3 regions of the Streptomyces sp. NPDC025273 genome follow, and region 1 is predicted to be linked to each of the others. Evidence: riboswitches for the same ligand, from Rfam matches in the RefSeq annotation. Region 1 holds a riboswitch; each other region holds the start of a gene.

Region 1 (2,251 bases):
CGGCAGCCCTGACGTCGGGGGGTGTGCGTCAGGGCTGCCGGGGTTCAGGTACGCCGTTCGGGCGCGGGGCTCAGATCGTCAGGCCCTTGCTGCGCAGCCAGTTCATGGGGTCGATGGCCGAGCCGTCCGCGGTGTGGACCTCCAGGTGGAGGTGGGGACCGGTCGAATTCCCGGTGGAGCCCACACGGCCGATGGTGTCGCCCGTGTTGACCTTCTGACCGGCGGTCACGTTCATCGAGGACTGGTGGGAGTACGAGACCTCCGTGCCGTCGTCGAGCTCCAGGACCGTGTGGTAACCGTACGAGCCGGACCAGCCGGCCGACTTCACCGTGCCACTGTGCACGGCCTTGATCGGGGTACCGGTCGGAGCCGCGAAGTCCAGCCCGGTGTGGTAACCGGAGGACCACATCGAACCGGCCTGGCCGTAGGTCGTGGTGATCGTGTACGAGGACGTCGGGAGGGCGTAGCTGGCGGCGAGCTTGGCGAGACGCTCGGCCTCGGCCTTCGCCGCCGCCCTCTCCTCGGCCGCCTTCTTCTCGGCTGCGGCCTCTGCCTCGGCCTTGCTCTGCTGCTTGGCGGCCAGGGCCGCGGCCTGCTCGGCGGCGGCCTTCTCCTCCGCGGCCTTGGCCTCGGCATCGGCTCCGGCCTGCTGCTGCTCGGCCTGCTGGAGGATGCGGGCGCGCAGCGCCTCACCGGCGTCGGTGGCGCCCTGCTCGGCCTCGGCGGCCGTGATGCCGGCGGTGGTGAGCGGCGAGGAGTCGGCGGCCGTCCCGGTGTCCGCGTCGGAGTCGTCGGACATGAAAGCACTCACACCGGGAAGGGACTTGGTGTCAGGCAGATTGTCCGCGATGGAATCGGGAAGAGAGATGGAGACCGGCGGCTTGCTCTGTGCCGTGGCCATGCCACCCGCACCGACGGCCGCGATGACGCCGACGCCGAGGACGGTGGAGCTACGGGCGAGACCGCGCTGCTTGGCTACGCGGTGCCTGCCGCGAACGGGACGTATGGACTCCTCGGTGGGATTCCATTCCTCCCAGGTCCTCTCCTCGCCACCGACGATGTCGGTCCTGAAGGATGCCGGGGCCTCGGGGACAGGCTGATTGGACGCCACGTGGGCGCACTCCTTTCCTTCCTTCTCGCCTACCGGGTTAGCTGACGGGTTCGGAGCAGGAAGGTCTCCTACGGGCCCCTTCGTCTCTCACGAGACACAGGTGCCCGATTCACCCCATGTAGGTGGTTCCCCGGTTCCCTTGCGGAATTCGGCGCTCGCGCACGGTGCCGCCTCTTGCGACGACTGGGACAACCGCGCTGCGTTATCGAACGTTAATAGACACCGGGGCCCGATTCCAAGCCGTTCCGACTGATCGTTCGTCACTCCGGCCTGGACTTCAGGGCAGGAAACGGTCGCAAACGGGCCAGTTGCGTATTCCCGGTCCGGTCACAAATTTCTGACGGTATGTCAAATGTTATGCGGAGTGGCACGCAGCGACTACGGACAGTCGCGACGGTCATCCACTGCCACGCCCCACGATCCTCACCGTCGTCCGCCGCTCCGGCTGCCCCCGCGCGGGCCGGCCCACGGCGAGCAGCGCCATGTCGTCGGTCGAGTGGCCCCCGGTGTGCAGCCGTACGTCGTCGGTGAGTGCGGAGAGCAGCTCCTCGGGCCCCGGGAAGATCCGGCCGCGCAGCCGGGCAGCCGGGTCGTAGAAGACCCCGTCCGCGCCCCTCGCCTCGGAGAGGCCGTCGGTGAAGACCAGGAGCGTCGCCCCGGCCGGCAGCTCCCACTCGTCCGAGCGGTCCGGCCACACCCCCAGGTCCATCCCGATCGGCAGCGCGGGCACGGTCGGCGCCAGCACCTCGAGCGCCCCGTCCGCGTGCAGCAGGATCGGCTCGGGGTGACCGCGGTTCACGATCCGCACCGTGCCCGATCCCGCCGGAATCTCGGCGAGCACGGCGGTGACGAACCCCTCCATGGAATCGAGCCCGCCGCGCCGGCTCGATTCCCGCGCCAGCGCCCGCTCCAGCCGCTGCGCCACCCCCTCCAGCGACAGCTCCTGCTCGGCCGCCTCCCGGAAGGCCCCGATCACCACCGCCACCGCCTCCACGGCGTCCAGCCCCTTGCCCCGGACGTCCCCGACGACCAACCGCACCCCGTGCGGGGTGTCCGCGACGGCGAACAGGTCACCGCCGACGAACTCGTCCGCCTGCGCCGCCTCGTACCGCGCCGCGACCAGCAGACCGCCGATCCGGT
Region 2 (2,251 bases), on a different contig from region 1:
TGTGTCTCGGCTGGGCGGGATCCAGCGCCGCCGTGCTCCTCGCGGCCGGCGCACCCGGACACCGACATGCACTGCCCGGCGCCCGGGTAGTCATTCAGCAGCCCGCCCTGGACGAGCCGGTGCGGGGCCAGCCCTCCGATCTCGAGATCGAAGCACGCGAGTTGGTGCGTGTGCGCGAGACGCTCACCGCCATGCCGGCCCGTCACACCGGGCGTTGTACGCAGGACATCAGTGCCGCCATCGAGCGGGACACCATCCTCGACGCCCCGGCCGCCCAGGCGTACGGACTCGTGGACCACGTCATGGAGAACCGCACCCCGTCCCAGCCGCCGCACCCCGCGAGGTGAATCCCGATGCATTCCCCCCAGCTCCCGCCGCTGCCCGCCCTGACCCGCGCCGAGGCCCAGTTCATCGACTGCTACCTGGAAGTGCTCGACCAGGTCGGCCGGATCAATCCGGCCCGCGGCAGCGACACGTACGGGGCGCTCAGGGCCGCACAGGCGCTGGCCTCCCGCGCGGCCTCCCTCCGCGACGCCCTCGTCGTCATGCACGAGCGGGGCGAGGCGCAGATCCACGCGGCCACGCTGGCGCGGGCGCTGCGGCTGCTGGACGGGGAGCGGCGCGCGGGACGGGTCACCATGCCCCCCGCCCGGTCGAGTTGACGGGCGCCCCGCCCGACTCCCCCGGACCAACGGCCCTTCCGGGCCCGTTCACGACACGCCCGACGGGACGCCCAGATTTCCTCGCTCGTTCGGCGTAGGCGGTCCCCCGCACGAGGGACAGCTCAACTTGCGGACGCGCGCGGACACTGAGCGGAATATGTCGTTCCGCCGCTGGTACGGGGCTGGTCGGCAGGCGCCGCCGAAGCCCTGGATCCATCCCGTCCACCTGAATGGATCAGTCGTGACGACTCTCACATAACGCCGTTTCAGCTCGGAAATCCGGCCGTACGTGAGTAAAGATCCCTGGGACGACAAGCCCCCGCCACCGCGGCGGGGCGGTCCGGGCGGACGCCGAGTCCTGCCGCTGTCCGGATGCCTGGTCGACAGAAGTGGATCGGCAGGAGTGGAGGACCCGAGCACATCGGGCCGACCGGACATCCGGACGGCCCTCGGGGTGAAGCCGCCGTGTGCGGCCGGGCAACTTCGCCAGCCCGAACCCGACAGGTCATCCTTCACAGGCGGCTGACGAAGGGTTGCGCATGACTGCGCAGGTTCATGTCCCGTCTCTGCTCGCCCGGGCCGGAACGGCCTCGGTTCTCACCGTCGCCCTCGGCGCCACCATGCTCGCCCCCGGCCTCGTCAACGACGCCGAGGCCGCGGCCCACTCGACGAAGGCACTCAAGATCGCCGCCTCGAAGAAGGGATCGCCCTACGGCTACGGCGCCACAGGCCCCCACCGGTTCGACTGTTCGGGCCTGACGCTCTACTCGTTCAAGAAGGCGGGCAAGAAACTCCCCCGCACGGCCCAGCAGCAGTACAACAAGACCCGCCACATCACCGGATCGCAGCGACAACGCGGCGACCTGGTCTTCTTCCACGCGGGCCGCACTGTCTACCACGTGGGCATCTACGCCGGCGGAGGGAAGATCTGGCACTCACCGAAGACCGGGGCCGTGGTCCGGCTGGAGAAGATCTGGTCGAAGAACGTCTGGTACGGGAGGGTCCGCTGACGGCCGCACCCACCAGGATCAGTGCAGCAAGGGCCCGGTCACCAGTACGAGCCCCAGCGCGGTGAGCGCCGCGCCGCTGCCGCCCTCGACGGCGCGGGCGGTACGCGGCCGGCGGAGCCACCGGCCGAGACGGTCCACCAGCAGGGCCACGGCCGGGAACGGGACGAGCGCCGGCAGTACGACCACCGAGGCCGGCAGCCGAGTCCTGGTGCGAATCCCCCGGCTACGCGCTGGTCAGCGCCGGGCTCGGCGTGGCGGTGGTGCCGGAGATGGTCGCTTCGATGTCCCCGGCCCCACTCGCCGTACGCCGGCTGGAACCCGCGGCCTTCCGGCGGACGATCTCCGTGGTGCACAGGGATGATCGCGATACCGCTGTCGCGACCACGTCGAGGGCCCTGCTCCGCGGCGGCTTCGGCCGGGCGGCAGGTGCGCAATGACCACGGGTGTGCACGCCGTGGTCGGGTCCGCACAGGAGATCTGGTCCGCGCCGGAAGGCGGGCCCTCACCGGACGCGAGGTCTGGGCGGGACGTCAGGTCTGTGCGGGGACGGACCAGGGAAGGACGATCGATACGGTCTTA
Region 3 (2,251 bases), on a different contig from region 1:
GGGTGACGACGAACCCCTCGGACTCCAGGGTGCGCAGCGCCTCGCGCACCGGGACACGGGAGACCCCGTAGCGACGCGCGAGCACCTCTTCGGTGAGGCGGCTGCCACGCTCGAAGACACCGGAGACGATGTCGTCACGGATTGCCGTGCATACCGAATGCGCGGGAATGCGCATGTCCGAACCTCCGCCTTAATCCCCGCGAAACGCGGCCGATCGACGCCTGTTCCGTGACTCTATTGCAATCAGCGTGAATTTCCGATGCCGGAGCGGAATCCATGCATATCTTCTGCCCGGAAAGCACTTCCGCGGAGCTTCGTCGCGCACCTTCCCCGGCGGCACGACGAAGGCCCCGGCGGGTCTTGGGTTCTAACGGCCCTCGCAACACCCGCGATCTGTGGGAGTTGCGAGGACCCCTTGAACCCAAGGGTGCCGGGGCCTTCGTCGACGGGACAGCCCGCGACAGGTCAGACCTGGACTCCGTGCGCGCGGAGGTAGGCGACGGGGTCCATGTCCGAGCCGTACTCCGGGGTGGTCCGCGCCTCGAAGTGCAGGTGCGGTCCGGTGGAGTTGCCGGTCGAGCCGGAGAGGCCTATCCGCTGGCCCGGGGTGACGCTCTGGCCGACCGAGACGCCGATCGAGGAGAGGTGGCCGTACTGGGTGTACGTGCCGTCCGTCATCCGGAGCACGACGTTGTTGCCGTAGGCCCCGCCCCAGCCCGCCTCGACGACCGTGCCGGCGCCGACCGCGACGACGGAACTGCCGGACGCGGCGCGGAAGTCCACGCCGGAGTGGCTGCCGGAGGACCAGAGGGCGCCGCCGGACTTGTAGCCGGTGGTCACCTGGGAGCCGGCGACCGGCAGGTGGAAGGAGTTCAGCCGGGCGCGCTCGGCTGCGCGGGCGGCGCGCGCCTCGGCCTCACGTGCTTCCTCGGCCCGGGCTTCCGCTCTGCGCTTCGCCTCGGCCTTCGCCTTCGCCTTCGCTTCGGCCTTGGCGGCGAGGTCGGCCTGATGCTGCTGTGCCTTCGCCTGGGCGGCGATCTGGTCGGCGAGGGTGGAGTCGATCGTGACGGCCTGGGTCAGGCCGGTGCCGCCTGCGGTGAGGGCCTCGGAGTCCGCGGCGAGGGCCGGGGAGGACACACCGCCGATGACGCCGGTGGTGGCCAGAGCCGCGATGCCTGCGACCTGGGCGCTCCTGCGCGTCAGGCGGCTCGGGGCACGGTGCTTCCCGGTGGCACGGGTGAACGCCATGGAGGGGCTGATCCTTTCCTTCCTTCTCGCCTACCGGGTTAGCTGACGGGTTCGGAGCAGGAAGGTCTCCTACGGACGCATTCGCCCCGTGCGAGGGCGCAGGCGTCCGATTCACCCCAGGGACTTCGTGGGTCCCCGGCTCCCCAGGCTCGCGCCTGACGGGGACTCGGCGATGGCTGCCCGGCGCCGCGGACGCGGCATATGTCTGACGGACAGCCGGGCCGACGCTAGGCCGGACGACTTTCCGACGCCAAACGGATCAGGCCTTTTGTCATACATCCCACAGGACATAAAGCCGCATGTGCGGTTGACACGGACAAATGGGAGGACCCCGGCGAGAACGTACTCGCCGGGGTCCGCGTCGCTCCGGGCACGTCAGCCGTTGACGACCGTCACCTCTCCGATGCCCAGCGCCCTGACAGGCTCCGCGATCTGCGCGGCGTCCCCGACGAGGACGGTGACCAGACGGTCGACCGGGAAGGCGTTGACCACCGCGGCGGTGGCCTCCACCGTGCCGGTCTCGGCCAGGCGGGCGTACAGCTGGGCCTGGTAGTCGTCCGGGAGGTGCTGCTCGACCTGGTCGGCCAGGGTGCCCGCGACGGAGGCAGCCGTCTCGAACTTCAGCGGAGCCACGCCCACGAGGTTCTGCACCGCGGTCTCGCGCTCGGCGTCCGTGAGCCCTTCGGCCGCCAGCGTGCGCAGGACCTTCCACAGATCGTCCAGCGCGGGCCCGGTGGACTCCGTGTCCACGGAACCGCTGATGGCGAGCATCGCGGCACCGGTCGCCCCGGAGGCGGATCCGGGTGCGGTCGAGCGCAGCACCTGCCCGAAGGCACGGACCCCGTAGGTGTAGCCCTTCTCCTCGCGCAGCACGCGGTCCAGCCTGGAGGTGAGCGTGCCGCCCAGGCAGTACGTGCCGAGGACCTGGGCGGGCCACACGCTGTCGTGCCGGTCGGCGCCGATCCGGCCGATCAGCAGCTGGGTCTGCACGGCTCCGGGACGG

What was found. Region 1 has a riboswitch for cyclic di-AMP ahead of AB0F38_RS28340 (M23 family metallopeptidase). Riboswitches for the same ligand answer to the same signal wherever they lie in the genome.
Region 2: it holds a riboswitch for cyclic di-AMP, as region 1 does, so the genes downstream of both, AB0F38_RS22605 (C40 family peptidase) here and AB0F38_RS28340 (M23 family metallopeptidase) in region 1, are expected to answer to the same signal.
Region 3: it holds a riboswitch for cyclic di-AMP, as region 1 does, so the genes downstream of both, AB0F38_RS19840 (M23 family metallopeptidase) here and AB0F38_RS28340 (M23 family metallopeptidase) in region 1, are expected to answer to the same signal.

Annotation. Positions count from the first base shown of each region.
Region 1 is NZ_JBEZYP010000023.1:67,984-70,234, reverse strand. It holds gene AB0F38_RS28340 (M23 family metallopeptidase) at 71-1,111, opposite strand; cyclic di-AMP (ydaO/yuaA leader) riboswitch at 1,123-1,275, opposite strand; gene AB0F38_RS28335 (PP2C family protein-serine/threonine phosphatase) at 1,509-2,251, opposite strand, start outside.
Region 2 is NZ_JBEZYP010000014.1:93,493-95,743, forward strand. It holds partial or broken gene AB0F38_RS22595 (ATP-dependent Clp protease proteolytic subunit) at 1-347, shown strand, start outside; gene AB0F38_RS22600 (hypothetical protein) at 354-662, shown strand; cyclic di-AMP (ydaO/yuaA leader) riboswitch at 1,026-1,198, shown strand; gene AB0F38_RS22605 (C40 family peptidase) at 1,202-1,672, shown strand; partial or broken gene AB0F38_RS22610 (LysE family translocator) at 1,691-1,879, opposite strand; partial or broken gene AB0F38_RS22615 (LysR substrate-binding domain-containing protein) at 1,882-2,109, shown strand; gene AB0F38_RS22620 (ATP-binding protein) at 2,203-2,251, opposite strand, start outside.
Region 3 is NZ_JBEZYP010000011.1:159,725-161,975, forward strand. It holds gene AB0F38_RS19835 (GntR family transcriptional regulator) at 1-175, opposite strand, end outside; gene AB0F38_RS19840 (M23 family metallopeptidase) at 466-1,248, opposite strand; cyclic di-AMP (ydaO/yuaA leader) riboswitch at 1,262-1,430, opposite strand; gene AB0F38_RS19845 (pitrilysin family protein) at 1,624-2,251, opposite strand, start outside.